Regions from separate parts of the Candidatus Nitrospira salsa genome, predicted to be linked through region 1. Evidence: riboswitches for the same ligand, from Rfam matches in the RefSeq annotation. Region 1 holds a riboswitch; each other region holds the start of a gene.

What was found. A riboswitch is a leader RNA that binds a small molecule or an ion and turns the genes downstream of it on or off. The one in region 1 is predicted to bind cyclic di-GMP.
Region 2: another riboswitch for cyclic di-GMP. It lies ahead of ACWQXP_RS22210 (InlB B-repeat-containing protein); the one in region 1 lies ahead of ACWQXP_RS18270 (response regulator).
Region 3: another riboswitch for cyclic di-GMP. It lies ahead of ACWQXP_RS07735 (fibronectin type III domain-containing protein); the one in region 1 lies ahead of ACWQXP_RS18270 (response regulator).
Region 4: another riboswitch for cyclic di-GMP. It lies ahead of ACWQXP_RS08160 (ATP-binding protein); the one in region 1 lies ahead of ACWQXP_RS18270 (response regulator).

Annotation. Positions count from the first base shown of each region.
Region 1 is NZ_CBCUCO010000004.1:923,862-931,777, reverse strand. Features, by position in the region: gene ACWQXP_RS18290 (HD domain-containing phosphohydrolase) at 1-292, opposite strand, end outside; gene ACWQXP_RS18285 (HDOD domain-containing protein) at 285-1,121, opposite strand; gene ACWQXP_RS18280 (response regulator) at 1,325-2,254, opposite strand; gene ACWQXP_RS18275 (ATP-binding protein) at 2,760-4,619, opposite strand; gene ACWQXP_RS18270 (response regulator) at 4,678-5,163, opposite strand; cyclic di-GMP riboswitch class I at 5,578-5,672, opposite strand; gene ACWQXP_RS18265 (ATP-binding protein) at 5,777-7,306, opposite strand; gene ACWQXP_RS18260 (response regulator) at 7,577-7,916, opposite strand, start outside.
Region 2 is NZ_CBCUCO010000005.1:362,185-370,100, forward strand. Features, by position in the region: gene ACWQXP_RS22200 (sensor histidine kinase) at 1-642, opposite strand, end outside; gene ACWQXP_RS22205 (hypothetical protein) at 1,394-2,767, shown strand; cyclic di-GMP riboswitch class I at 3,022-3,105, shown strand; partial or broken gene ACWQXP_RS22210 (InlB B-repeat-containing protein) at 3,182-3,925, shown strand; gene ACWQXP_RS22215 (hypothetical protein) at 3,947-5,452, shown strand; gene ACWQXP_RS22220 (hypothetical protein) at 5,537-7,645, shown strand.
Region 3 is NZ_CBCUCO010000002.1:1,269,548-1,277,463, reverse strand. Features, by position in the region: gene ACWQXP_RS07745 (DEAD/DEAH box helicase) at 1-3,923, shown strand, start outside; gene ACWQXP_RS07740 (hypothetical protein) at 4,108-4,290, opposite strand; cyclic di-GMP riboswitch class I at 4,632-4,712, shown strand; gene ACWQXP_RS07735 (fibronectin type III domain-containing protein) at 4,764-6,008, shown strand; gene ACWQXP_RS07730 (di-heme oxidoredictase family protein) at 6,540-7,916, shown strand, end outside.
Region 4 is NZ_CBCUCO010000002.1:1,378,651-1,386,566, forward strand. Features, by position in the region: gene ACWQXP_RS08155 (PAS domain S-box protein) at 1-2,302, opposite strand, end outside; cyclic di-GMP riboswitch class I at 2,535-2,627, shown strand; gene ACWQXP_RS08160 (ATP-binding protein) at 2,790-3,971, shown strand; gene ACWQXP_RS08165 (response regulator transcription factor) at 3,996-4,391, shown strand; gene ACWQXP_RS08170 (ATP-binding protein) at 4,433-5,776, shown strand; gene zwf (glucose-6-phosphate dehydrogenase) at 5,915-7,558, opposite strand; gene ACWQXP_RS08180 (hypothetical protein) at 7,744-7,916, opposite strand, start outside.

The DNA.
Region 1 (7,916 bases):
CCGCACCATCATTGACGGCTTTCATGGCCGTCTCGACATCAGCATATCCCGTAATGAGAATTCGAGAAGTTTCAGGCATCTGGGCTTTGACCATCTTTAAAAACTCTATCCCATCGACATTTGGCATTCGAAAATCAGACACCACCACGGCAAATGGGCCATCGCTGCTTAACTTCTCAATGCCCCATTCTGGTCCTAAGGCCGTATCGATTTCATACCCTTTACGAAACTGTCGCTTATAGGCATCCAAGACATTTCGACTATCGTCTACAAATAAGATTTTTTCAGGCATATCCCAACTCCTGCCCCTGAATCTTGGCCGCAGACCGTTGCCATTTTGGCCAAGGATCACGGTATCCATGACTCGTCAAGTACTCCATCGCGCGATTGGATGGTACACCGTCGCTGTCCTGCGGCCACCCCCCACCATCAAGCGTATTGGCAGCATACACCGCAATCGTTGGTGTAAATTCTGACATTCCTAACCCTAAAGGATTGTCATGATACGCAACAGCATCAACAATAGCCTGAGGAAATGTTTGTCGTCGAAGATATTCAGCACCAACTATTTCATGTGAAATCCCCAACTCAAGCAGTTCAGCCGTTGCAAGAGAAAGACTCTCCCGCCGTGCCCGTGACATCACATCGAGATAACGGTTCGAACCAAAAGAAACAACGAGGATCAGTAATCCAATGTCATGCGAAAATCCAGCGATACAAGACTGCATGATCACCTGTGAATCCACACACTCCTCTTTGGCCAGAGTTCCGGCCAAACAACCCGTGCGTAGACTATGCCGCCATAATCGCTCGACATTCAGAAACTCATTTCGTTCATTCTCTAATAGAGCAAACGCCCGAGCCACAGCCAGCAGTTGCTTCATCGTCTCGGCTCCCAACCACACAATTCCTTGATCAATCGTCTTTGGCTGATAATCAAATACCAACCATGTGGCCTTGAGCAGTTGAATCAACTTGCCCTTTATGTCGCGTTCTGATCCTCGACGAAGACCCTTCTCGCGGCATAACCCAGGCATGCCCAACGCGACCTCTTCGTGTCGAAGACATGTCTTGAGATTCAACAATGTGGCATCGCGAACATGACCTTGCTGTCCGCCCACTGACAATTTCTCCTGATTCAAACATTCCCACACAAATGTCGAACCAAGCAGATCAAAACTTTTTGTATTTGGCGTCCAGGGTATCTCCTGCGGGAGAACCCGTAGAGATGCATGAGAATACGTCTCTGACAGGGACGTATGATTCGTACATAATATGCGACGTGATCTTTTCATTACATAGGCCAGATCAACTGCAAGTAAGCTCATTGACTCAATTTTTGAGTAATCATGGGCAAGGCCTCGACACTCTTAGGTGGCGTACCATCTTGGCCAAGCAGTAAAATACCTTGACGTGTATCTGTCTCACCGTGAATGGGGCTCAGAGTCATATTTAAAAAATGTTCAGTACATGAGTGGTCAAGATACCGTAGCTCGAATATCTGAATGGGCTGTTGTTGATCACGACAATCTTGTACGGCCATCATCAGAGTATCCGAATCCCACTGAATGCCCATTGATTGAATCGAATGTCCTAAGATCGTTGAAGAGGAAATTCCAAATGTCTGTTCTGCCACGGCGTTCCACCGAATGACACAATTGTGTTTGTCTAGACCGATCAAGACTGAAGAAATCGCTGCGATGAGGTTTTCAGTTTCAGCAAGCACTTTTCGGAGCGCATTCTCAGTCTGACCTATGGACACCAGTTGCTGTTTGGCTCGATAAGCAAGATTCCATTTTGAGGTCAGTGAATCCGCGAGTTGCCGGACTTCGACCATGTCAAAAGGCTTACGTAAGATCAGCAATTTCTCACTATGCCCTAACCGTTGCATGACCTGATCCCATTGATGGTCTGAATAAGCCGTGCAAATCACCATTTGTAAGTCCGGATCCGCTTTCCATAAATATTCAATTGTCTCAATGCCATCCCATCCTGGCGGCATTCGCATATCAACAAAGACCATCGCAAATGGACGCTTATCCCGAATCGCCTTTTGGACAAGTGCAAATCCGACTTGACCTTGGTCCGCACAATCCACTTCATATCTCCCTGAGGTCTGGGCATCCTGGACGTCGCCAAAGAGTATTATCTCGGCATCGGTCAAATCATCGTTTCGGGATCCACTCCCGAGAATCTTCCTGAAGTCCTCATGAATTGCTTGATTTTCATCAATAATCAGAATTCGCCTGTTCACGTCAGACTCATGTTCTGTCATAGAAGCAATCTTTCTTCGCCTTTGGGATCGTTATCGGGAGGTATCTAAAGAATTTGGAAAGATACGTCAGTCCCGTATCCTTTTTTCTCGGTTAGATACCACGCACTCTTAAATGCAGAATCGCCTTAGGACCGAGTTGCCTGCGGCCTCAGAACGCTCACCATGGACATCATTAATGCAACAATGAAAAAAGCCGAAAACGAATGGAGTATAGGTATGAGGGTGTGACGATTGATCGAAGTACCAATACGCACTACGTGGCCTTTGATCGCAATGATAAGATCGGAGCCTTTTCGATCCAGCCGAGCTAGCCGATCCCGGAGCCCAGCACCGGATAGCTTGTCAGACCTACGGTCTTGGAACTCATAATCTGGAATATGCGTCAAACACGGAAAAACGTCGCCTAAGAATCTGCCAGACAATTAGTGTGAACACAAGAGATAGGACCCGGATCATTTCTCTTATGAACAGGGGAAAACTATCGTCATAGGTCAGGCGGTATCGCAACCGGCAAGGTTAAGATAAATGTTGCCCCGTATCCTTCTCCATCACTCTTCACATGAAGCGAACCACCCATATTCTTGGCCAAGAGAGCTCCACTGTGCAGTCCGAACCCATGTCCATCTTTCTTGGTAGTAAAACCTTGAGAAAAAATATGTGTGAGCTGGTCAGAATGAATGCCGACACCCGTATCGGTCACTTCGAGCTGGACCATATTTCGTTTATTCGTCGCAGGCCCAATTCGAACCGTGAGTATTTTTGAATCAACCGTCTCCATCGCTTGCGTGCTATTACGAATTAAGTTGACCAAGATTTGCAAGGTTTGATGCTTATCAACAATCACTTCTGGGGTATCGACGAATTCTCGAACAATTTTCCCTTCCAGTTTCTCTAGCAGCACCTTATTGATTGTCATGGCTTGCTCCATGAGATCAACCAACACGACGGGCTCATGCAGCCCACCCGCTTTGACCATTCCTTGCTGCATCGCCACACATTGCTTGGCATGTTCTGAGCTTTCGATTAATGACTCTAACTCTTTAAGTGTCACTCGCTGCTCATCAAGCAGGTGGTCAGCTAGCTGCGCGAGATACCCAGGGATCTGTCGGCCTTTCTCATCCCGAGACAAATAGACATTGAGGTCATCCATGTGAGCGTTGAGCATTTGGGAGATTTTTCGGACATCACCCACGAGCGACTGCCGCAACGTCGTCCCCATAATCCCAACAGAGACATTGATACTGTTCAGCACATTCCCCACATTATGAAGCACGCTAGTTGCCACATCAGCCATACCAAGACGACGAGATGTTTCAACAAGTTGATCCTGAAACTGACGCCGCTCGGCTTCGAGGCGCTTGCGCTCGGTTATATCTTGCGCAACACACACTAATCCCTGGATGACCCCGCTTTCATCTTTCATCAGTGAGCCGGAAAGTGCCATGGGAATAACTTGGCCATTTTTGGCATGGTACGTGGTTTCAACGTTACTTACCACGCCCTGAAAATACAGCCTTTCCATAATGGAGCCTTGAGTCAACTCTTCACCAAAAATCTTACTCGGACATTCCCGAAGTAATTCGTCTTCTGCGTACCCTAATAACGTCAACAACGAACGATTCACCGCCTCAATAGTCATATCAGCATTGATAACCAGTAACGTATCAGCCATCGATCCGATGATATTTTCCATATGCGTTTTGGCAGCAGACAACTCATCTTTTGCCCTCGCCAGCTCAAAATTCGTTCCGTCCAAATCTTGGGCTGTTCGAAAATTATGCGCCTCAACACTCCCACGAGGCTCCATATCTTGACTCAATTGTGCATGGGTTCCTTGTAGCTGTAAGTGTTGCGCAACAGCCACAGTTGAGACACCTCCCACCTGATACCTGATACGTTGAGAAAGAGACCATTTGTGTATCATGACAGTAAAAATTTGTTGGACGTCGATCGCGTGAAATGGCTTTCGTAGAATCAAGAGTTGCTCTCGATGCGTACTACCCTCGAGCCCTAAAACACATTGACTGTTCACATTGGCCTTGCAAAGAACGCAATGGAGAAAGCGATCAACACGCCAATATTCTTCGATGGTTTTTTCCCCTGACCATCCCGTCCCCACATTTTCATCGAAAAACACCAGAGCATAGGGATATTTAGCTTCTAAGGCTTGTCGAATGAATGCTAAACCGGCCTCACCCGTTTTCACATATTCAACGTCGAACGATGGACGAGATGTAGACGTTCCTACCAATAGTTCGTCAAAAATTTGTCGAAAATCCGCATGAATTTTCAGCTGGTCATGAACAACCAATATTCGGCATTTCGTATCTTGTAGAACATCCACGACCAGGCACCCTTCTCTGATTCAACATCTTCGACGTTAGCTGACGTTTCTTCTGTACTTAATTCAGATGGAGAGGCTTGACTCGCTGTAGACTATGCATCGCCTGTAAGCTTGCTCGATATTTGGTTATACCTTTCATAAACTCTAAATACCCGTCTAAACTATTGGGCTTGGTGATAAACGAATGGGCGCCCAAGTTATAGGCACTATCGATATGCTTGGCGACACGTGAGGTTGTCAAAACCAAAACGGGAATATCCTGCAACTCTTGATCAGATTTAATCTCGACTAAGGCCGAACATCCATCTTTTTTGGGCATATTCAAATCCAAAATAATCAGACCAGGGCGAGGTGATTTCACGGGATCACCATACACCCCGCGACGAGTCAGATAATTCATTAACTCTTCACCATCATGCACAAACCGCAAATCTTGTCCGAGTCGACACTCATCCCAAGCCGCCTGCGCGACCAAACAGTCATCAGTACTATCATCCGCCATTAACACAATGAAGGGAACGGCTTGCATACAGGTACTCATCATCACGCCCTCCTTTTATCTAAAGAAAACTCATCGTCTGGGAAATCGTGCGCTTCTCGCCCACAGTATTTCTGGTGCTAGGCATCTCCAATCACGAGGATCTATCTAGTTAAATTATTGAGTTTTTTATCATGCAGCATCTCAACGCAGAAATGTCATAATTAACAGACGGTTCGGGCATGGAAAGATCATCAATCAGGAAGTAATTGGATTTGCCTATGGTTTGCGCGACCCATTTTGGCAAGTCATGCGACATCTACTCAAAAACAAGACCGCGTGTGCGAAGATCAAAAGCAGGATGGTAGGGTCCCTCTACGCTGAGCAAGGATAGGAAACTGGAGGGAGAAGCGTGCTCCATAAACACAAACGCCCATCGACAAGATGGGCGCAAACAGACCATGACGCTTCATTGACCAGTGTGGCGGCCAGGCGAACCCCGGAAGAACCATCCTCCCAATTCAGGTCCCTTAGCTTTGCGTCCTACCTTCTCAGGTAGTTTGCCCTTTGCACCCTGTTGTCTCTTTTATCGGTGTCCAACAGGATTACTTGAGAAATGATTTTATTAGTAATTTTAATCAGTTACAGTCTGGCCTTGATACTGAAACGGTACTCGTATTCACTCGGCACTCACAGGACGATTTAAAGCTGTGGAACTGACTCCAGCTTCTGACCCACACGCGGTTTCGGTAGAATTTCCCATTGGAAGCGTGAGAAGAAAAGTCGACCCCTCTCCAAGCTGACTCTGCACGGTAATGGTACCGCCACAGCGATCAACAATTTTCTTACAGACGGCTAGGCCAATCCCCGTTCCTTCGAATTCATCTCGACCATGTAGACGTTTGAACATCCCAAAAATACGATCCGTATATTGGCTATCCATACCAATCCCTTCATCTTCGATTTGAAGTTGGCACAACATACGTGCCCGCAGTCCATCTTGTTGACGACGCTCTTTCATCATGCGAGCAGACACGCGAACGACAGGTGCTTCATGTGGCTTGTGAAATTTCAATGCGTTCCCGATTAAATTTTGCAATAACTGACGCATTTGAGTCTTGTCGGATTCAATCACCGGAAGGTCCTCCACTTCGACCTTCGCATGTGTTTCTTCAATACGCACGGCAAAATCATGAAGAATGTCCTCAACGACTTCGCCAAGCGCCACTGACTCAACACTTCGATCATGGTGTTCCAATCGAGAATAGACCAGCAAGTCTTGAATGAGCCGTTGCATTCGACCAGAAGCCTTGAGAATTCGCCCCAAGAACTCGAGGCCAGATCCGTTTAACGCACCTCCACATTTCACTCGCAATAAATCGCTAAAAACTTGGATAGTATGAAGAGGTTCTTGAAGGTCATGGGCGGCCACAGAGGCAAACTGGTCAAGCTCATGATTGGATCGTACCAATTCTTCAGCTTTATTCCGAAGTGCGAGCTCCGCTCGTTCGCGTTCATGCACCTCGATTAGCGCATGATCTCGAGCTTCACTCAGGTCTTTATTCCGTTGTTCCAAGTCTCGAATGGACTGCGCGAGTTGCGTTTCGATCGACTGTCGGCGAAGTACATCATGTTCTAATTGAGCATTGACCGCACGGAGTTCAGACATTCGCTGATCCACGAGATGCTCTAACTCGCCTAGACGGAGCCTGGCATATCCCGCCCAATACCATTTGTAGGTGAGCGAATTCGCTAATTGTCGAACTTCAATGGGATCGAACGGTTTTCGGAGAATAAGGAGTTGATCGCGATGTCCTAAGCGAGGAATCACCTCGTCCCATGGATGATCTGAGAAGGCGGTACAAATCACCGCCTGAATGGCTGGATCTATTTCCCAAATTCGCTCAATGGTTTCGACCCCATCCCATCCTGAAGGCATTCGCATGTCCACAAAGACCACAGCATAAGGATTTTCTTGCTCCACGGCCATCTTGACCAGATCAAAACCCGAAGAGCCCCGGTCAGCACTGTCAACAACAAATGTCTCTTGATAGGGTGACCTCACACTCTCCTCAAATAATGTGTCTCGTGCAGCATAAATGGGGAACTCTGAAGTCGAAGAGCCTAATACTTTTCGGTAGTCGTCAATAATGGCAGGATTATCATCAATCACCAGGATGCGTCGATTGAGGACAGGCGCTTCAGACATACGACATCGCCTCCGTTGTGTATGGGTAACCTAGGGACACTCTCGACCCAATGAGTTCACGATGGCTAAATGTTGTTGACCCAGTGCATCGCCTGCCACCTTCTGGAAATCCCAGACAAAAAAACCAGCCCCTTACGCCACTTTATTCAAAAACCCTTGGCTGCACTTTCCGAAGCCAACCGGCCACATCCATAATGAACAAATGCCTATATTCATAACTTGAAAGGAAGACAAAAACATGAGAACAAGGAAGCGGTCGATCACTCGTAGTTAATCATGTTTCGCAGGAGGCACGACCATCGCCAATTGAATTTGTTCAGCTTCTCGTTGAAATTCCTCGGCACGTTCATCCGCCAGTTGCGCCATCAGATCAAACTGCCCCTTGTCATGTTGAGCTTGATGCCATCGCTTGGTCAGGGAATTCGCTAATTGCCAGACTTCAATATTGTCGAATGGCTTTCGTAACACCAAAAGTCTGTCATTCTGCGGTAATCGTTCCATGACTTGATCCCAATCGTGATCTGAAAATGCGGTACAAATCACCACATGGAGATGGGCATCGACTTCCCAGAGATGTTCGATCGTTTCCACGCCATCCCACCCAGGAGGC
Region 2 (7,916 bases), on a different contig from region 1:
GCGTCTCAGCGGACGCAGAATACTATAACTGGCTACACCGGCCAAACCAAGTCCCAACAATAATGCCATGATCATGAGCTGCCGGGAAATATCAACCGCTTGAACTGATCGTACATGCGTATCGCGTAAAATCCCCCCGATACTCGACTCCTGTAACGTGATATACGAATTGATCGCCTCAGTCATAGAGTCAACTAACACATCTCGTCGACTCTCATAGGAAGAAATAGAGACCTCCGAGCGATCGTTTTGCTCTACCCCCTCACTTAGAAATAGCGTATGAAGTTCTTCATGGAGTTGCCTGACTCTCGCGAGTAGCTCCAGTGTTTTCTGAGAATCTTCCTGTTTTCGCAAAACCTCAAGCGTTTTTCGAAAGTTTTCGGCTTCTTCAAGAAATTCTTGTAACAACAAGGTATCCCGAAGAACGAGATATTGCTTATCACTTTTTAATTGTGCATATAAACTCACAATCAAACGTTTTGCTGTTTCAACAGCAGGGAAATGGTGAATAACAAGCTCTGCACTTAAATCCGTCAAGACACGAAGTTGATTGAGGACATACAGATTCACGCCGACCACCAAAGCGATAATGGTCAAATAACCCAATGCCGATCGCCAAAAAATAGAAAGACGCGAAAACATAAGACGACTATTGTCCGACAGTAAATAATTTCGTCACAACTGCCACAACGCGATCCTTCTTACCGATCCATCTTTCCTCACCCATACCATCAGCTCAAATTCATAATCCAGATTCTTTAACTTTTGCCTTTCCTAAAGGCAGAGTCAAACAATATTCAGACATATATTCCAACACAACCCAGAGGGACTCTCAAAGGCATTCTTAACAGAAACATGAATCAACAAATGCCAGTCTGAGAATAATACATCTTCTCTATCCCCCCAACCCACAAAAACATTCGCCCCATTAGAAAACACACCTCTCACAGACTAGTCAATTCTCATAGTCCAAACCGTGTATTTTAGCGTAAATATTAAAGTCGATATTAGAAAAACACGATTTCAAGATATCGTGAGATTCGCTTTTGTCATATTCTCGAAACTACGTATAACACATGAACATCATGACCTGCAGAAAATTAAAATTCTCTCATGCAATGATGACAACACCACTGTTGCGGTTTTTTATAACTTCCTAATTTCAAGAAATAAATACGGGAAACGTAAAATCGGCATATGAATTGCTTGGGAGAATGCCTGGGATTCAAAAGGTTCCGCAAAATGGATTAGCAATACCCGCCACAAGGGTCGTGGAATTATCTCATACGGTGCATGCCATCGTATGAATTGAGCATCAACATTAACTTCTAATTTTTTATTCTCAGTTTTGATTTTCACAAAACATCTTAATTGGAATCAGTCACGGAGAACTATGACAAGTCATACTGCCTCAGTGTGTAAAACCAATTTCCTCACAGTCTTTACATTGTTTTTGGTTGCTGTACTTTCTTCCCTTCCTCTTCATGGTCAAGCAGCCTCCCTCACACTAACGTGGGAACCTAATAACGAAAATGATCTTGCAGGATATAGAATTTACAAACGAATACCGCCCTCGACCAATTATGGAGCCCCAGCATTTTCTGGTTTTCCATCGAACCCTGTTGCCCCTTCTCAAACAATAGGAGGACTAACAGACGAAACACGTTATTCATTCATTGCCACAGCTATCGACGTCGCAGGAAACGAAAGTGCGCCTTCGAACGAAGTTTCAGGAACCACGACTGGCTCAACCACACCACCACCGCCTCCACCGCCAGCCCCAGGACCTCCCCCGCCTCCCCCACCACCAGGCGGCTCTGTCGTCTCCATTAACTTTCAACCAGCTTCTGCCAGCACACCGACGGGCTTTCTCAAAGATGATGGTGCGCCCTTCAACGCGTCCCGTGGCTATGGCTGGTCGACCCGCGTCAACACCCGTGAACGTAATCAATCGAGTAATCAGTCACTGGATACACTCATTCACTTTGACCAAGGTACCAACGTGACCTGGCAATATACGCTGCCCAATGGCCAGTACCACATCTCACTTGCCAGCGGCGATCCCACCTATCATCAGGGCCCACATCATGTTCAAGTCGAAGGCATCACCGTCATTAACAATGTTTCCACGCAGGCCAATAAATTTGTCACCGTCACCAACCGGCTCGTCACCGTCTCTGACGGCCAACTGACGATTCGCCTCACCCGCTCAGGCGGCAGTAGCAAAACACTCCTCAATTTTGTCCGTATTGCGTCGACGGGGTCGAATCCGCCACCGCCAGCCCCAGGACCTCCCCCGCCTCCCCCACCGTCAGGCGGCTCAGTCGTTTCCATTAACTTTCAACCGGCTTCTGCCAGCACACCGGCGGGCTTCCTTAAAGATGACGGGGCCCCCTTCAACGCCTCCCGCGGCTATGGCTGGTCGACCCGCGTCAACACCCGTGAACGGAATCGATCGAGCAATCAGTCACTGGATACACTCATTCACTTTGACCAAGGCACCAACGTGACCTGGCAATATACGCTGCCCAATGGCCAGTACCACATCTCACTTGCCAGCGGTGATCCAACCTATCATCAGGGGCCACATCATGTTCAAGTCGAAGGCATCACCGTCATTAATAATGTCTCCACGCAAGCTAATAAATTTGCCACCGTCACCAATCGTCTCGTCACCGTCTCTGACGGCCAACTGACGATTCGCCTCACCCGCTCAGGCGGCAGTAGCAAAACACTCCTCAATTTTGTCCGTATTGCACCTCAATAACAATTGAATAGCCCCGATTGACCACACACCTTCCAGAGAGACTGAACACTAACTCTTAGCAAGACTGAAGAGTCGATGAGAAGTCCTGAGAAGATGAAGCAATGGAGCAACTAAAGTGTTCTGTAAGATGGCCGATATATTTATTCATATGGAACACAATGTTCATCTAGTTGTGAACACGAAAAAATAAGGACAGGAATACACATGATAATCTAAACTTCACAACGTCTACCGTCATAACTATGAAGGCTCCTTCCCGATAAGGGCAAACCTACCGCGAGGTAGGGACGCAAAACCACGGGTCAGATGAACTCGCATCTGATAGCCGGGACACCGAAGGAAGGGCAGATTTTCAGTCAGCACCCCGCGGAAATGGGGCCTTCTTCGATTTTTCTACTTAAGGAGGGGCCTCATATGTTCACTTGGAGCCGAAATATACCAGCTATCGTTCTTGCCTTTGGGTTACTACTGTCAATTTCCCCAACTGTTTCTGCCGCTGAAAAAGATGTTGATTTAGAGTGGGCCCCAAACCAGGAAGAGGATCTCGCCGGCTATAATGTGTATCACGGCACAGCATCTGGCGTGTATGGGTTTCCGGACAATGTAGACAATAAAACGTCTCACCGTAAGGAAGACCTTGACTCGACAAAAAAACATTACTTTGCCGTCACCGCATATGATGAAGCGGGAAATGAAAGTTCTCCTTCTGCGGAAGTGAGTACACAGGCGGAAAACGTATTACACAATCTCTCTGTCTCGATCTCAGGTAATGGGACTGTTTCAAGTGCTCCCGCCGGTATTGGCTGCACAAGCTCCTGCAATTCATCATTCACTGAAGGACAGTCCGTTACCCTCTCTGCCACGCCAAAGTCAAATTGGAAGTTTTCCAGTTGGGGAGGAGCATGCTCCGGATCAGGTTCCTGTGTCGTCACCATGAACGCCGCGAAGTCTGTAACAATAAAATTTGTAGAATCGACAAAACCCCAACACAACCTCTCCGTTTCAATCACAGGGAATGGAACCGTTTCAAGTGCTCCCGCCGGTATTGGCTGCACAAGTTCTTGCAATTCATCTTTCACTGAAGGACAATCCGTTACTCTCGCAGCCACACCAAAATCCGGGTCAACATTTTCTAAATGGAATGGAGCCTGCACAGGATCTGGTTCATGTGTCGTCACCATGAGTACCGCGAAATCCGTAACCGCCACATTCGTAGCTACGTCAAACCCTCCTACTAACCCACCAACTGGTGGCACAGTCGTCTCCATCAACTTTCAACCGTCATCGTCTTCTACTCCGTCTGGATTCATCAAGGATGATGGGTCGCAATACTCGAGCAGCCGTGGGTATGGCTGGTCAACTCGCGTCAATACCCGTGACCGCAAGGCCCACAAAGATCAGTCGCGGGATACGTTTATCCACTTTGACAAAGGCACTTCGGCCACATGGTCCTACGATCTACCGAACGGGAAGTACTTTATCTCTCTCGCCAGTGGTGACCCCAGCTATGCACAAGGTCCGCACCATGTCGTGGTTGAAGGACAAACCGTTATCAATAATGTCTCGACACAAGTCAATCAGTTCAAAACGGTCACCAATTCCCCAGTGACCGTTTCCGATGGTCAATTGAACATTCGGCTTACTCGCAGTGGAGGCAGTCAAAAAACCATTCTGAATTATGTCCGTATTGCCCCGGCAGATCCGAATACTGTACCGGTACCTCCACCGAGCGTACCACCTATTGGGGGCTCAGTCGTCTCCATCAACTTCCAACCGTCATCGTCTTCTACTCCGTCTGGATTCATCAAGGATGATGGGTCGCAATACTCCAGCAGCCGTGGGTATGGCTGGTCGACTCGCGTCAATACCCGTGACCGCAAGGCCCACAAAGATCAATCACGAGATACCTTTATCCACTTTGACAAAGGCACTTCGGCGACATGGTCCTACAACCTACCGAACGGGAAGTACGTTATCTCTCTCGCCAGTGGTGATCCCAGCTATGCACAAGGTCCACACCATGTCGTGGTTGAAGGACAAACCGCTATCAATAATGTCACGACACAAGTCAATCAGTTTAAAACGGTCACCAATTTCCCAGTAACCATTTCCGATGGTCAATTGAACATTCGGCTTACTCGCAGTGGAGGCAGTCAAAAGACCATTCTGAATTATGTCCGTATTGCCCCAGAAGATTCGAACCCTGGAGTGCCCCCTACAGGCGGAACGCCTTCGGGAGGCGAAGCCGTCTCCATCAACTTCCAACCATCATCGGCCTCAACTCCTAAAGGATTCATCAAGGATGATGGGTCGCAGTATTCCAGCAGCCGCGGCTACGGCTGGTCCACTCGCGTCAATACCCGCGAACGAAACTTCCATCGCAATCAGTCTCGAGATACCCTTATTCACTTCGACAAAGGCAGTACCGCCACCTGGCAATATAACCTTGCCAATGGCAACTATCTCGTCTCTCTCGCCAGTGGTGATCCGAGTTATGCTCAGGGGCCACATCACATTACGGTAGAGGGGAAGCCAGTCATCCAAAATGTACGAACACGAGTCAATGAATTTCTCACCATTACCGATTTCCCTGTAACCGTCAGCGATGGAAAATTGACCGTCAACTTGCAACGACAAGGACAACATGTCATCTTAAACTATATCACGATCACTCCTGCCCCCTAGGCCTAGCCTAGGGAACGCTGGACCAGACATCGTTTACTTTTTGTAGCATTAGGCTTTATTTGAACTCGGCTTTAAAGGAAGACTATGAAAACGATAAAAGTAAAACGACAAACAATTGCGCTTCTGCTGACAACATTGATTTGCTTTGCCTCAGAACCAAGCACGGCGAGCGAGCTTGGGGATGTGGCGAATGCTATGCCGGCAGGTACATGGGCTGAGCTGAAAACAAACGGATTTACACCAGGCTATTTAATGTACCCAGGCGGGAACAACGCGCGGTCTACCCAGTACATGGGAGAAGCCACCTGGGATCCTATCGGCAAGCAAGTGCTGTTTCTCGGATCAGGACATTACAATTCTTCACAACTACATATTTATACGGATGCATCGAATACCTGGACAAGAGATCTCCTCGTCATGGGTCAAAAGTCTTCACTTGGACACGGGTATAATCACAACACGATTTCGCCCAAACATCGTCTCTTAGGATTTGTGAAAATTACTCCAAACTTTACCAACATCTATCATTACGATATTACCCAAAAAACTTGGAGGAAGGGGGCCCAGGGGCCCAATGGGGGTGGCATTGCGCATGCGCTTGAATATTTCCCCGAACGCAAAAAATGGTATGTCTTCGATGGCTCCAACGGATCCATTCGAGAATATGATTACGATTCAGACACCTGGAGCGTGTACGCCTCTAAAAAATATGAATGCTTTCAGGGACCAGGGCAACCTCAAAGAGGGTGGTACCATAATTTTGCTTCCTATAATCCCATCACCCATACCATCGTCTTCGGTGGGGGCAATACGAGTGCCTCAGGATTTCCTACGTCAAAATCTTGGTGCAAGATGGACGCAAATGGAGTGATTACAAAATTACCAGATGCGCCAACCATCTTACAGCTCCCTCATGCCAAAGAAGGCGGACTGATTACCATCGATCCCGTAACGGGAGACCTTCTGGTATTGAATAATATTGGGAAGTTTTATGCGTTTAACTTTAAGACAAACACGTGGAGCGTCATAGACGACGAGGCAACCAGACCAAGTGCACTCAATCGTTCCTCAGCCAATACCGTCGACGGCTTCGTCGTGCCAATTAACACATATGGCGTAATCATGTACGGGGATTATGCTGGCGATAAATCAACAATCTGGTTGTACAAACACGCTCAAGGTGGGACACCCGTAGCTCCACCCACAGCTGAATCGACTCCGGATACCGAAGACAGTGTCTCTGGGGATAACGTCGCACCGAACTCTCCAACCAAGCTGGTAGTCGTTCAATCTCAGAACCCACCGCCCCCACTTCCAACAGAGAATCCACCAAAAACGCCAAGATTGCCTGGAGCCGAATTTGCTATGCTCTGCCAACAAAGTACAACGATTTTTTGTCAGGATTTTAATGATCCATTACCTACCGACAAGAGCGACCTGCGAGAGGCCATCACATCGAATGACGGACGGTGCGAAAAACTGAAGAGTGATCCCACTAAAGGCTGTCCAGAAATCGTCGATGGCACCTTAAAGTTTACCGTTCCATCAAATAGTGGGAGCGGCGGGTCCGGGCAATATCACGTGCGCTTTGCGGACTTTCTCAACGGCCAATCAATCGGTCCGGGCCAAGAAGTGTTCATTCAGTGGAAACAACGATTTTCTGCGAGTTTTCTAAATACAAAATATGACCCCGGTGCCGGGTGGAAGCAGGGCATGATCGGAGCCGCTGATGAGTTCTCATGCTCCAGCAATGAAATTGTGCTCGTTGATACGAATCAACACGGGTATCCGAACATGTATCATGCCTGTGGATTTAATGATGGATTCGTCACCAGAGTCGGACGCTATGATTTTGACTACCAGCCTGGAGGACCGGGACCGTGCCTCCGATCTGATTGGCCAGAAAATTCTCCGACATGCGTTGAATATGTTCCTGACGAATGGATGACCTTTCAAGTTGCTCTCAAACACGGGCAACCTGGGGAAAAGAGTCGTGTTCGTTTATGGGTATCCCATGAAGGGAAGCCCAGCATCTTAACAATTGATTTCGAAATCAAGCTTCGCAATAATAAAGGATACGGCAAACTCTGGTTCCTTCCGTATCAAACCAATAAAAACAAAAGCCAAACACATCCAGTTGGGTACGTCTGGTACGATCAACTTATTATTAGCCACACAAAGTTACCGGACTGATCATTGATGATTGTGTCTTAAGCCATCAAGAACAATCTCTCTTCCTCCATCCTTTTCGGTACATGCTTGGGGTATGAATGCCCCACGCATGTACCGTATACGAACACAAACGGTCAACAAACAAATCCCAATAAGTTCCCGTCGAGTCAGCCCTTGAATACGATCGGGCAAAGACCAAGCGTAACTGATGGGTAATCTATCGTAACGACGGTATCCTTTAGATGTCAGGTATTCAAGTAACCCAGCGTCATGTCCCACATCAAACGTTGGA
Region 3 (7,916 bases), on a different contig from region 1:
CAGCGATTTGTCCAAAGCCTCCTGTGAGAATCGGTCTGTCTGCGACGCAACGGCCGCTGGAATTGATTGCAGACTTTCTTGTGGGCGGCGGAGTCACAGGGAATGGGGCAGGTCGGGGAGGTTCAACCCTTCCATCATGTCAGATTGTTGATGTGGGGCAGAAGCGAAAACTTGATCTTGAGATTGAAGTCCCGCGAGACGAATTAGGCCCCATTGCGACGAACGCCATGTGGGCAGAGATCTATGATCGAATTGCCGAACTCGCACGCGAGCATCGTACGACATTGGTCTTCGTCAACACGCGGCGGTTAGCTGAACGCGTCGCCCATCATCTCGCTGAACGTGTAGGGGAAGAGAAGGTGATGGCGCATCATGGCAGCTTGTCTCGAAAGATTCGGCTTGCTGCAGAAGATCGGTTGAAAACTGGCCAGCTTCAAATCATGGTGGCGACGGCTTCGCTGGAATTAGGAATTGATATCGGTCATGTGGATCTGGTGTGTCAAATCGGATCGCCTCGTGCGATTGCGACCTGCATGCAACGGATCGGGCGGGCAGGGCACTGGGTGGGCGCGACGCCGAAGGGCCGCTTGTTCTGCACAACGCGTGATGATCTTGTCGAATGCGCGGCTGCGGTCCATGCCATTCGTCGCGGTAATTTAGATCCGGTGACCATTCCTTTAGAGCCTGTTGATATTCTCGCGCAACAGATTGTGGCAGAAGTGGCGTCCCAGGAATGGTCGGTGGAGGGTCTGTATCAACTCTGTACGAGGGCCTTTCCTTATCGAAATCTTACGAGAGCGACATTTGATGCGGTGTTGCATATGGTGGCAGAAGGCTATGTGCCGGGACGTCGACGTCAGCAAGCCTATGTCTTTCATGATCGAGTGCAACGACAGATCCGACCGCGGCGAGGCGCGAGGCTCGCCGCGATTACCTCGGGCGGAGCCATTCCTGACACCGCAACCTATGCGGTCATCGCTGAACCGGAAGGCAAAGTTGTCGGGTCGGTCGATGAAGACTTTGCCGTTGAAAGCTTAGCCGGAGACATTATTCTGCTTGGTACGTCGTCGTGGCGTATTCGTGGAATTGAGACGGGAAAAGTGCGAGTTGAAGATGCACATGGGGCACCTCCCAATATTCCCTTTTGGCGAGGTGAGGCTCCTTCCCGTACAGCCGAGCTCTCCAATGAAGTGGCACAGCTTCGAGAGCAGGTGAGTCGTTTACTTGAAGGGCCTGTTCACGACTCCCTTGTCAATGTTCAAGCCTGGCTGAAGGCAGAATGCGGTGTTGATGAAGCTGGAGCTGCGCAGATCCTTGCCTATGTCCAGTCTGGAATCCAAGTTCTCAGAGCAGTGCCGACGCAACAGCTGATTATCGCTGAACGGTTTTTTGATGAAGCGGGTGGTATGCAGTTGGTGATTCATTCGCCCTTTGGAGGGCGATTAAACCGGGCTTGGGGGTTAGCGCTTCGCAAGCGGTTTTGTGTGAATTTTGATTTTGAATTACAAGCCGCGGCAACGGATGAAGGGTTAGTCTTATCGCTTGGAGAGAAGCACAGTTTTCCACTCGATGCCATTTTTTCCTTTCTCCATTCCAAAACCGTGCGCGATGTGCTGATTCAAGCGCTCTTGGCTTCACCGCTGTTTGTCACGCGTTGGCGTTGGAATATTTCACGGTCTTTGGCGTTGCTGCGTTTTCAAAAAGGCAAAAAAGTTCCCCTTCACCTTCAGCGAATGCGTGCAGAAGATTTGCTTGGTGCCGCATTCCCGATGGCGACGGCTTGTCAGGATAATCATGTAGGCGATGTGCCCATTCCTGATCACCCATTAGTCCAAGAGACGGTTCGTGATTGTCTGACGGAAGCCATGGATATCGACGGGTTGATTCAACTTCTTCAGCGACTGGAGTCCGGTGAGGTGAAATGTTTGGCTGTTGAGTCGCCAGCGCCATCGCCTTTTGCTCATGAAATTCTGAATGCGAATCCCTACGCGTTTCTGGATGATGCGCCGCTAGAAGAACGTCGAGCGCGAGCCGTCAATCTTCGCCAAGTGCTTCCCGGCGATATGGGGGGAGAGCTCGGTGCGCTAGATCCTGCAGCCATTTCTGCCGTGATTGAAGAGGCGTGGCCGAAAGTTCGTGATGCTGACGAACTTCATGAAGTACTTCATCTTTTGGTTTGGGTCCCTGAGGAACTCGGTAAGCCATGGCAAGACTTTCTTCCTGAGCTTCTTAAGTCAAAGCGCGCCATCGTCATAGAAGTGCGTCAGGCAGATAATGGAAAAGTCGATACGGTTCGTGGGTGGGTAACGACGGAGCAATTCCCAATCATTCAAAAGCTGTATTCATCTGTTGAGGTTGTGGCTCCGGAGCAATTGGAATTCCTCCCTGTTGTTGAGGCCCCGGCAATAGAAGCGGAAACTGTCTTGCCACTTGTCGTGCAGGGTTGGATGGAAAGTTGTGGTCCTGTCACTGTTGATGAACTTTCGAGTGCCTTGTATTTACCAGGGCAAGCGATAAGCCAGGCTTTACTGCATTTAGAAGGGCAGGGGCAAGTCTTGCGCGGGCAATACCGTCCCGCTTCAACTCCCTCTCCATTTTTTCATGCACCCTCTCCCTATAAGGAAGATGGCTGGGGTGAGAATGGCGGAAGCAATTTTGAAGAAAGCCCACTGGACAAATGGGGGAAATCTGAAGTTAAAGTAAAACTTGAAGAATGGTGTGATCGACGATTACTTGCCAGAATTCATCGACGAACAGTCAGTTCATTACGTCGGGAGACCGAACCTGTTGCCGCAGCAGACTTCATGCGTTTTCTTTTTCGTTGGCAACATCGTGCGCCGGGTTCGCAATTACATGGTGAGGCCGGGTTGCGGGAGGTCATCACGCAATTAGCCGGTTTTGAGACCGCCGCATCGGCGTGGGAATCTTCACTCCTGAAAGAACGTGTCTCTAATTATAGGCCCGAACTCTTGGATATGCTCTGTCTGCGAGGGACGGTCGCTTGGGGAAGGCTCACTCCTCCGTATAAGGAACCACGCGTTTCCTCGGGAAAGGTGGAGAAATGCAAAGAAGCGTTTTTTCAGATTGAAGAGTTACCGCCATCCTCCCGTCGTCGGATTAATCCGACGAGCCTGGCTCCGATCAGTTTCTTTTTGCGGGAAAATTCCCCGTGGCATATGATGCTGAGCCGACAAAAAGAAAAGGATATGACGATGGGGATTCGCCAGGTATTGAGTGGCGTTGCACAGGATGTCCTTCAATCTCTCGAAGGCAGAGGTGCGAGCTTTTTCGCTGACTTGACGGGGAGCACGGGGCATCTTGCTTCTGAGGTAGAGCAGGCGCTCTGGGAATTAGTTGCGGCGGGACTTGTTACTGCTGATGGGTTTGATAATCTCCGTGCTTTGATCAACCCCAAGCGTCGGAATGCAGCGGGCAGGGAACGTGCGCGTCGTCCTCGTCATAGTGCCGGCCGATGGGATTTATTGCAAAAGCCCTACCATGGAGACAGTGACGAGCCATTCACGACCTCACAGCTTCATGAGAAATGGGCCAGGCAGTTACTGGCTCGATATGGAATTGTGTTTCGTGATCTCTTGAAGCGCGAGTTGCTTTCGGTGACGTGGCGTGAGCTGTTGACGCAGTACCGTCGAATGGAGTGGCGCGGAGAGATTCGCGGAGGACGCTTCGTGAATGGTTTTACCGGAGAGCAGTATGCCTTGCCGGAAGCGGTTGAATCACTTCGTGCTGTTCGACGCGACACTCAATCGGATACGCAAGACATGCGAATCTCCGCTGCCGATCCGCTGAATCTTGTGGGTATCATTCTGCCAGGAGAGCGTGTCGCCGCCAATTCCTCAAAGATCATTCTTTTCCGTCAGGGTGTACCTGTTTCTGAACCTTCATTAGTCGTGGCCTTGGCCTAATATCTTCTCAACGAACCTCCTTCATCCGGATCATACGGAATATATGGTTCTAGCCAGACAGCTTTACCATTCTGAATACATGAACTTTCTTGTGTCTGAACCTTTGCATGACCGTGCGGAAATTTTTGAGCTTGGCGTCAAACGACTCGGTTGATGAGTTGGTACGACGCGTGAGGAAGTAATTCTAGATCGTCGGGTCATGTCTTCGGATGGACACGGTCGCCGGTAGGAAGGTGCCCATCGTCGTTTTCTCGTCCTTGTGGTCCCACGCTCGAAGTTTCTCTCCGGTTTTAGGAGGGCTGGTGCTGGGCTCATCAGCTGTTTTGTGGCATTTATAATGATTCAGTCTGTTCTTCCAGCTTCTCATGGCGTCGCTTCTGCAGTTCGTGTACGCAACCCAGTCAAGCAGGCCTTAGGGGGAAAATCATTTCGAACAATTCTTTCTTCCCAATCGTGTGGACATTATATTGCTCAAGGGCATTAACGAAAATTTCTTTTTCGATATAGAGTGAATTTTGCGATGTTGCTCGTCGTCTGGAATGATTTTATCGCATTACCATCATTATATATTTTTGTTTTAGAACCCCTTTTCTTTTCCTTGTCCAGTATTTGGGCTTTCTGCCGAAAAGATCTGTAGGATTGTTTTAACTATATCTATCTATGAGGAAAGAACTCAAATAAGCTCTTTTATTCTGTAATAAGGCCCCTTCTTGATAAAGGCAAACCCATCGTGAGGTGGGGACGCAAAACCACGGATCAAGAGAAACTCTTGATGGCTGGGTTACCTAAGGAAGGGAAAAGCGGGAGGAATGGGGCCATTTTCGCGACAGGAGGAGGCCCATGCCAAACGTTTATTCAAGTCCTTTTATTCACAAGACTCTGGTCGTACTCGGTCTGGCGTGCTGTCTCTTTCTTAACCCAACAGCTGTTCAATCTGCCAACATCATTCAGTCTACCGCCACAGATTCTGTAAAGGTCCAATGGACCGCTAATTCCGAATCTGATTTAGCTGGATACATAGTTTATCAGGGGACCACGTCCGGTTCGTATAGCATTTACTTTGACGTTGGGAATACTACGGTTTATGAACCACAAAGTCTTGAGGCTGGTCTCACGTATTATTTTGCAGTAACCGCCTATGATGCTGATGGCAATGAAAGCTCCCCCTCCACTGAAGTAAGTGTGCAAGTTCTAGCGCCAACAATTCCTACCCTTTCCTTCCCAGAGCTCACGAGTCCCGCTCCCGGTGCGACGTTAAGGAGTGCGAGAGAGACCTTTTCCTGGACGGCGAATACTGTCAGCGTCACCGAGTGGTGGTTATATGTTGGGACGAGTAAGGGAGCGCTGGATATCTATGATAGTGGGTATTTAGGAATGACGAGTAGCAGCACCGTCAAGGAGTTACCCACGGACGGCTCCACGCTGTATGTGCGGCTCTGGTACAAGGAGGGCGGTCGTTGGAAATTTATCGATACCACCTACACCGCTCACACGGGCACTATCCTCCCAGAGCTCACGAGTCCCGCTCCCGGTGCGACGTTAAGGAGTGCGAGAGAGACCTTTTCCTGGACGGCGAATACTGTCAGCGTCACCGAGTGGTGGTTATATGTTGGGACGAGTAAGGGAGCGCTGGATATCTATGATAGTGGGTATTTAGGAATGACGAGTAGCAGCACCGTCAAGGAGTTACCCACGGACGGCTCCACGCTGTATGTGCGGCTCTGGTACAAGGAGGGCGGTCGTTGGAAATTTATCGATACCACCTACACCGCTCACACGGGCACTATCCTCCCAGAGCTCACGAGTCCCGCTCCCGGTGCGACGTTAAGGAGTGCGAGAGAGACCTTTTCCTGGACGGCGAATACTGTCAGCGTCACCGAGTGGTGGTTATATGTTGGGACGAGTAAGGGAGCGCTGGATATCTATGATAGTGGGTATTTAGGAATGACGAGTAGCAGCACCGTCAAGGAGTTACCCACGGACGGCTCCACGCTGTATGTGCGGCTCTGGTACAAGGAAGGCGGGAGTTGGAAATTTATCGATACCACCTATACCGCTCAAGCAGGTTCCGCCCTCCCTTCATAATCCCGTCTGCTCCCTTGGGCATTATTAGGGGTAGGGGGTTGGCTAATTGACAAGATGAGTGCTAAAGCCCCAGCTGTCGCAGTTATCGCTTTGATAATCAGTTACCCCTAAAGTTGTGGCTAGTGTCGAAAGCGGATAGCTGCTTGCTCTGTCTGCTGTTTTTCCAATTACTCTGGGTGAGATCAACAATTGTGATACCCCTCGCCATGGTGCTTCATCGTTCTCGAACGATAAATCCTATATGATCCCTTCATCCTCTAGCAGTTAATTAGGGAACATCGCGTTACGGATTCTGCTTTTTCGCAGGTCGATACAGTCTGTATCTGATCGGATACGGTTCTCGGCTTTGCGTCTCTCGGGATTCATATCCCCGCTCATTGTAACTTCTTAAGCTATACCAAAGACTTAGATCTCAATATCTCGCAACGCACATCGTTATGGTTAAGCGGTATAAGTTTTGCGACATTCATGATCGGAGTCAAATATATAAAGATTAGATTTATCATATTTTTCTAACAGGGAGGGTTTGCCATGAATAAAACGCTACTCACAGGTTGGTGTTTTGCCACCTTGATAGCAGGTGTACCGTTAGTCTCCTGTGCGGCAGGGCCTGTTCCCAATGGCGAAATGAAAAAATTAGATGCGCCAATTACCCATACTCAAATTGAAAGTCAATCGGCCTCATTATCGGAGATTATCGATCAGGGGAAGCGTGTATTCTCCACGCCGTTTAATAAACACGATGGATTAGGAGATGGTCCATTCGATGAGATGGAAGATAAGAATCCATTTGGTAGCCGTCCCACGCTACAGGCCAACTCCGATGAGGGGAATGGGCATTTTTTGCGAATGAATGGGCTTGATTCGCAGACATGCTTAGAATGTCATTCGGTGTTGAGTAATGATGCGGTGCCAGCCACGTTTGAGGTCGGCGGGGTAGGCGGAGCGGCTGCCAATGCGTTTCCGGCCGTGACCAAATTTGATGTAGCTAATAGTGACAAGAAAGAGTATGCCTCATTTAATGGGCGTGTTATTAATCCTCCTTTTGTGTTTGGTTCGGGTGGTGTGGAATTGTTGGCCAAAGAAATGACGAAAGATTTACAAGATATTGCACAGCAAGCCTTGCTGCCGGAGAATGTAGGGAAAATATATGAGCTGGTGACGAATGATGTACATTTTGGATCAGTTTTTTCTCGAAATCTCACTCCGCATGAGCTTCATGAACTCAAGAAAAATCCGTCTGATGAAATCGCTTCTGGTAATGGTTTAATTCCGACCAATTGCAGTAATGAAACGGGAATGGCAAAGATGAGGGCCGCGGCAGATCTGAAGCAAGAGGCCGATTCCGAATTAATGCATTTTATTGCGATTCAACCATCCCGGACATCGTTTTATGGTCTCGGCGGTCAAATGCAGACACGTTCATTTTTTGAGGGAACAGATGCAATGCCAGAAGTCATCTTGGACACATCCAATGTTGTTGGGGTTGATACAGATCTCGTTGTACGGCCGTTTGGGCGAAAAGGCAATAATGTCACGACACGTGATTTTGATTGTGGTGCCCTACGGTTTCATATGGGAATGGAGCCTGTAGAAATCGTCGGGGAAGATGTTGATCATGATGGCGATGGCGTAAAGAATGAAATCAGTGTTGGTCAGTTGTCCTCCTTGGCCATATTTAATACGACGACTGCGCCGCCGTGCGAAGCGAAGGCAGAGGGTAAAGGACGGCAGCTCTTTCGCAAGATTGGGTGCGCGAGTTGTCACAGTCCTGTCATGAAGACCTCTCGAAAGACTTTGCCATTTCAACACCCAGAAGATCCCGCTCATCCGTTCAAGGAGCCGTATTACCAAGTTGACCTAACTCAAGAGCCTGCAAATTTTAAGAAAAGTTTGAAGGGCGGGATT
Region 4 (7,916 bases), on a different contig from region 1:
TCTGGCCAAGCAGCTCGCCTCGCTCATACCCAAACTGTTCTTCCAATGTCTGATTCGCCATGACGATGGCGCCGTTTTCATTGACTATCAGCAACCCGCTGGGCACAGCTTCAATCACACGATTAAGTTGTTCTTGATGGCGTTTTCGCTCAGTGATGTCTCGAAAGGTCACCACGGCACCAATGAGCTGTCCGCGATCATCACGAATTGGGGTACTGGTATATTCGACAGGAAAACTTGTCCCGTCTTTGCGCCACAAGACTTCATCCTCGACAGTTTGGGTGGCTCCTAATAAATACGCTTTGTACATCGGACAGTCTTCACCTGGATAGCAAGATCCATCAGGTTTGGTGTGGTGAACCTTCATGTGCATCATCGTCCCCAAGAGCTCAGCCGGTTCATACCCTAACGTCTGTGCTGCGGCAGGATTGACGAAGGTCGTCTTTCCGTTAAGATCTAATCCCCAGATACCTTCGCCAGAAGAATTCAAGATCTGTTTATTCAATTCGGAAAGTTTGAGGTGTGCTTGTTCCGCCGCATGACGTTCAATGGCGGTGGTTATGCGATCTGACACAGTCTGGAGACTGCGTAAGGCATACTCCGTTAATGGACGCCGGGAAAACATCCCCATGACACCCAGGACATTCTGACCGCTCATCAATGGATATCCAGCGAACGCCACCAGGCTTTCCTGCTTCACCCACTCTTGATCTGGTACTCGCGGATCTCCGATCACGTCGTTTGTCAGATGGGGCCGCTTCTCAGAGGCGATTTTCCCGATTTTAAATTGACCGACAGGAATTCGCCCATGAGCTCCGTCTTGGTGTGTGTAGAGCCCTGCACTCGCCCGTAGTTCCAGTATTTGCTCGGAAGTATTGAGAATCCAGATACGGGCTAAGGCCGCATCAAGGTTCTGTACCAAGGCTTCAGCGCACCCCTGGAGCATTCCCTCAATATCGTGACTCTGCTGGATCACACGTCCGACCTCCGCATCCAGCGCCACCATTTTGTTTCGCTCACGCAAGGTGAATTCCGCCTGTTGCCGATCGGTAATGTCTTTAAATGTGACAACGGCACCTTGCAACGTACCCATTTGGTCACGAATCGGAGTACTGGTGTATTCGACGGGAAAACTGCTTCCATCCTTGCGCCAGAGAACCTCGTCATCCACCTGATGAACAATCCCATCCTTGAACGCCGCATACATCGGACATGATTCACGAGGATACGGAGATCCATCCGGCTTGGTATGGTGCATCGTGACATGCATGGGGACTCCAAGTAATTCCTCTGACGTGTATCCCAACATAGCCGCTCCAGCCGGATTCACAAAAGTCGTATTCCCATGAGTGTCAAGCCCGAAAATGCCGTCTCCCGCGGACTGTAAGATGAGTGCGTTGAGGGACTCACTTTGTAATAAGGCTTCCATGGTCTGTTTTTGTACAGTCGTATCGATGACGGAAGCCAACACACGAGAACCCTTGGACGTCACGAGAGGGGCCAATCCAATGTCGAGAGGAAACTCTGAGCCATCTTTTCGAAGGCCATAGAGGTCACGGCCGCTCCCCATAGTACGCATAGAAGGTGAGTCGAAATACGCCATTCGATAGTGAGGATGGTGGTGACGAAAGCGCTCGGGAATAAGGACTTCAATCGTTTGACCAAGCAGTTCTTCACGTCTATAACCAAATTGCTGGAAGATGTGCGTGTTCGCCTGAACGATCGTCCCATCCGGGTCAATCACGACCATCCCGTTCGAGGCAATTTCCAAAAGGTATTCAAAATAGTCTTTATACTGGTGTTCCTGTTCAAGGCGCATTCGTAATTCGAGTTGAGTCATGACTTGCCTCGAGACGGCAGACAAGGCCACTCGTTGTTCCTGTGACAATGAGCGAGGGACTTGGTCAATCACACAGAGCGTACCGATCGGCATCCCATCGAGAGTCTGTAAAGGCGAGCCCGCATAAAACCGTACGTTTGGATCCTCGGTGACAAGAGGATTGTCCATAAAGCGCACATCGGTTAACGCATCAGATACTTCAAACACTCCTGCTTCAAGAATGGCATGAGCACAAAAGGCCATGTCTCGAGGGGTCTCAATTGCTGTTATGCCTACTTTCGATTTAAACCATTGGCGGTGTTCATCAATCAGACTGATCAGGGCGATAGGTGTCTGACAAATATACGCAGCGAGCTTCGTCAAGTCATCGAACGATGGTTCTGGCATCGTATCAAGAACCTGATATCGAGCAAGCGCAGCCAGACGCTGATTTTCATTTGAAGGCAATTGAGCTGGGATCACGTGTAGTCCCTCATATTATATTGTTCGGCCTATCGTTACCTCGGCTTAAGAATGTGCCCCATATAGTGATGAGACACATTTGAGCCCGACCTGTCTTTAATGAACTGACTCAACACCTCGACATGAGCACTGACACACTTATTGTTCCAAAACTCCATGACGTCTCTCGCCATTCTTGCCTCTGACATTCTTCGCCTAAAGCTTCGCTCAGGCAAACCGATAACAGAAGATATAGTGAAAAAAGCAAACCATCCGTGAGGATGGGACGCAAAGCCAAGGGACCCAGTGAAACATCGTTCACTCAGAGGTACGCCCGGTTGCCGCTTACCACAACCTCCCCTCCACGCTTGCGTCTCCTCCATCGGAATAAACGTATCCTGTATACCCCTTTCTTTTGTTGTCGGCTCATAGTGTCAATAGCCATGAACAGGCATGAATGTAATGCAAACGTGAACCAACAGATGAGCAGATGGATGAGGATAAATCGATGAGGTCGTCCCAAAATCCTGGAACAGACGTATTGAAAGTATTACTTATTGACGATGATGAAGATGATGCCCTCATCACGCAAACATTACTTGCCGATGTTCCTGGTTCACCCTTCGAGATGGACTGGGAGCAATCCTATGAACGTGGATTGGCGATGATCAAAGAAGATACCCATGATATTAATCTTGTCGACTATCAGCTCGGCCCCCACACAGGCATTGAAATCTTACATGAAATTCATGGTCGAGGACTTCAGGCACCCGTCATTTTACTCACGGGACAGGGAAGTGAATCGATTGTATTGGAAGCTATGCGGTCAGGAGCATCAGACTATATTCCTAAAGGGTCTATGTCCTCCGAGAATATCGAACGAGCTATTCGCCATGCCGTCGAAAAGAGCAAGCTTCAAAAAAATCTTGACGATCATCATCACCAACTTCAACAGGCCAATGCCAACTTATTAAGAAAAAACGAAGAAATTCAACGGTTTTATCATGTGCTCGCTCATGAGCTCAAAACGCCCCTCACCGCGGCCAGTGAATTTGTTGAAATCATGCTCGAAGGCCTCGCGGGACCGCTGACTCCAACCCAACAAGAATATTTAGAAATTGTTGACGGCTGTTGTGATTCGTTACGACAAAATATTAATGATCTGTTTGACATTACGCGACTAGAAACCGGGAAACTCAGTGTCAATCCTCAACCAGACTTACTGGACAATTTGATTCATCAGGTTGCGACGTCTCTCGTTCCCATGGCACAGCATAAAGAGATTCACCTTGAATACTCGCTTGCGCCTGATCTACCGACGGTCGCCATGGATCAACACCGCATTCGTCAAATCTTGAATAATCTTCTAGGGAATGCCTTGAAATACACGCCCAAAGGCGGAAAGGTAAAAGTTGAGGTCACCCATGATGTCGTGGATGAGGAACGGGTGAGAATTGCCGTTTCTGATACAGGGTCTGGTATTGCCAACGACCAGCTTGAGCATATTTTTGATCGTCTTTATCAAATTCGAAATGATGACTCACCATCCGTCGCCGGCTTGGGACTTGGGCTCTATATTTCTCAAGAATTGGTGAAGCTTCATGGCGGAACGCTGTCAGTGCAAAGTTCCCCTGATACGGGAAGTACATTTTTCTTTACTCTTCGTAAATCCCCTCAACCCGAATCGTAGAAGAAGCGAGAAAGAGAGACCATTATGCAAAAAAATATTTTGGTTGTCGAAGACGATGAACGTATCGTGAAAGCCTTGAGCGTTCGATTGAATGCCAAAGGCTATCATGTCCTTGCCGCCTATGATGCGATCATGGCCATTCAAAAAGCCATGGAACAACCTCCAGACCTCATGCTTCTTGATATTACCATGCCCGGAGGGAATGGATTGACTATCGCTGAGCGCATCAAATCCTCAACAAAGACCGCTCACATTCCCATTATTTTTCTGACTGCCAGCAAAGAGCCACATTTACATAAACAAGCACTCGACCTCGGTGCCGTAGCATTTTTCGAAAAACCATTCGATTTCGAAGAACTCCTCGCCACAGTCCGAGCCGCCTTGGAACACCCGAACGTAAATTTGTCCGTCACCGGGTGAACAACGACGCACGTGATATTTTCGAAAAAGACGATCGCAACATGACCACAACCATTGATCAAAAATTTGCAACTGAGACCATTCACCTCCTACTCATCGAAGACGAAGAAGATGATGCCATCATCGCGCATTCGCTCCTCTCGAATATCCGAGGTGTCGACTTTAAGATTGATTGGGTTTCTTCCTATGAAGAGGCGCACGCTTCAATTGTGCAAAGCCATCATCATGTCTGTCTACTCGACTACTGTCTTGGCGCTCGTACCGGACTTGAGTTGTTACATAACGCACTTCAGTATGGCTGTAAAACACCTATTATCATGATGACCGGAACCACTGATCGACACATTGACTTCCAAGCCATACAACTGGGAGCCGCAGACTATCTCATAAAAGGGCAAATTGACGCCCCCCTACTCGAACGAGTGATCCGTCATGCCAGAGAGCGGAAAAAGGCTCAGGTCGAACGGGAAGCACTCCATGCAAAACTATTGGAAACCTCTCGCCAGTTAGGCATGGCTGATATTGCCATCAATATTCTCCATAATGTGGGAAACGTCCTGACAAGTATCAATGTGTCGGCCGGATTAATCTGCCAATCTCTACGGCAGTCACATGTCCAGGAAATCAGCCTTGTCGCCACCATGCTGCAAACCCATCATGATCAACTTGGCGAGTTTTTCACGAACGACCCTAAAGGCAAACTAATCCCACAATATCTTGAAGAACTTGGCAAAGATTTATCCTCTCGCGTTCAACAGACCGTCACGGAAGCGGAATCCCTGGTTTCCAAAGTGAACCACGTCATACAAATCATTAATGCGCAACAAAATATCGCGAAACCAGGCGGGATGCAGGAACCCGTTCGTCTTGCTGATTTGGTCGAACAGGCCCTCATGATCAGTCGTCGAGAACTAGAGGAACATCACATTGAGATTGTCCAAGAATATACCGATCTTCCGCAAGTCGTTGTTGACAAACATCAAGTGTTGCAAATCCTTGTGAATCTCATTTGTAATGCCAAGCAAGCGATGATGGCTCAAGAGCGGGAGCATCATCGCCTGACATTGCGTATTGAATCCTGTCCTGAACAAGAGGGATTTTTGCAAATACAGGTTACAGACAGCGGGGTGGGAATTCCATCAGAACATCTCACTCGCATCTTCGCTCAAGGGTTTACGACTAAAACGAAAGGGAATGGGATTGGTCTTCACAGCAGCGCCATCGCCGCCAAAAACTGTGGAGGGTCACTTCATGCAGAGAGCGATGGAAACGGTTCCGGAGCCACATTCACCCTAAAACTACCCAATACCGTGGCACAACAACCCGGGTCCATGTGTGTGGACTCACAACACCAATCAACAGATTTCAGCACACCACAACAATAAGTACTCCCTGCCCTACACACGTTCAAATCATCACGATCATAGACATGATCACGAAACATTTTTAGGGTCATAAGGTCAGTGAATCTTCAGCCATGCGTTGATGAATTGCAAAGAAAGCTTAGACGCATGCTGGCAGGATCATTCATAGTTTCGCCACATGCGGCCATCTTTGGCTAACAGAGCGTCAGCATCAGGCGGCCCCCACGTTCCAGCGGAATACGAATGAATCGCATGTGTTCCTAGACTATCCCACACCTTCAGAATCGGGTCGACCACACTCCATCCCAATTCAACATTATCACTCCGTTGAAAGAGTGTCGCGTCACCTGCCATCACATCATGAAGCAAGGTTTCATACCCGGTGCTCGGGGCGTCGCCAAAATAATCAGCATATTGAAAGTCCATGTTCACACTCCCAACCTGAACTTGTGGTCCGGGAATTTTCGCTCCAAAGCTCAAAGAAATACCTTCATCAGGTTGTATCCGAATGACTAGAACATTCGGAGTTAATCGGTCCACGGGAGTCTTTCGAAACAACATCAATGGAGCGGATTTAAACTGAATGACCACCTCGGTCACTCGTTTCTTCAGTCTCTTCCCCGTTCGTAAGTAGAATGGCACACCTTCCCATCGCCAACTTTCAATTGACAACGTCATGGCCGTATAGGTTTCTCTTAAGGACGTTGAAGCCACATTGTCCTCTGATCGGTAAGGAAGAACCTGAGTCCCATTATAGATACCTGCTCCATATTGTCCGGCCACGGTTGACTGCAAGACTTCCATGGGATTCATCGGCTGAATCGCGCGAAGCAGTTTAGCTTTTTCATTCCGGACGGCTTCGGGATCAAACGCATTCGGGGGTTCCATAGCGACAAAGGCCAAAATCTGCAACAAATGATTGGGAACCATATCCCGTAATGCACCAGCCTTGTCATAATATGTGCCCCGATGCTCCACACCTAAAGTTTCCGCGACCGTAATTTGTACATGATCAATGTATTGTCGGTTCCACACAGGTTCAAAAATGCCATTGGCAAATCGAAATACTAAAATATTCTGAACCGTTTCCTTCCCCAGATAATGATCAATACGATAAATCTGCTTTTCATCTAACACACTGCGCAATGTGGAATTCAAGGTCTGCGCAGACGACAAATCATGGCCAAATGGTTTTTCAATGACGATGCGTCGAGCTTGTTTGTTCTCTTGTGCGACCAGCCCCTTGGCTCCGAGATTTTGGACAATTTCTCCAAAAAATGATGGAGAGGTCGCCATATAATAGAGATAATTTCCGCCCGTACCATACTGAGTATCCAACTCGGAAAGCATTTTCCGCAAATGCTCATAGGTTTGTGGATTGCGAAAATCACCAGACAGATAATACAAACGGTCGAGCAGCCACTCTTTAATCGTCAATTCAATCGGGTGAGTTGAGAGTTCTTGAATATCTCGACGAATTTTGACACGAAAATCTTCGGTGTTCATCGAAACACCATCAACTCCAAGGATCGCAAATTCTTGAGGCAAATGACGACTGACGGCCAGGTTGTATAAAGCAGGAATAAGTTTTCGTTTTGTCAGATCTCCCTGTGCACCGAAAATCACAAAAATAGTCGGCGGTCTTGTCTGACCTTGACCAGCCTGAGGATAGACACCCGAGTTATCATCTTGAAAGTTGAGTTCAACATTTTCTGAAAATTCTTCTGCGCCGAGAGGGCCCACGTCGGGGGAATTTCCTTGATTTGTTGAACGTGATGGACGTGGAGAGTTTGGGTGTGGCATCAGTTCTTCATTCCAACAGAATCGTTAATCAGACGATGGGCAAAAACTCATTCTTCATATTATCTTAGCACTCATAGCTGATAACGAAACACCTATTATGGAATAGTTTCACTCAAAGAAAGGACTTCAGAGATGAGACAACGACATCATCGACTTTGCAAAAAACCTTGCAAGACTCATGGAACTCAATCGATGAGTCTTTTCCCCGCTTTCACCGCTTCGTTGGCCACGCGCTCCGCAGTGCCCCAAGCTTTCCCCACAGCTTTCCCCACAGCTTCACCTGTTCTCTTCGCCACTCCCTGGGCTTTCCCCTTCACCGTTCGGGTTTTCTTTTTGGCCGTCTTGAGACCAACGGCAG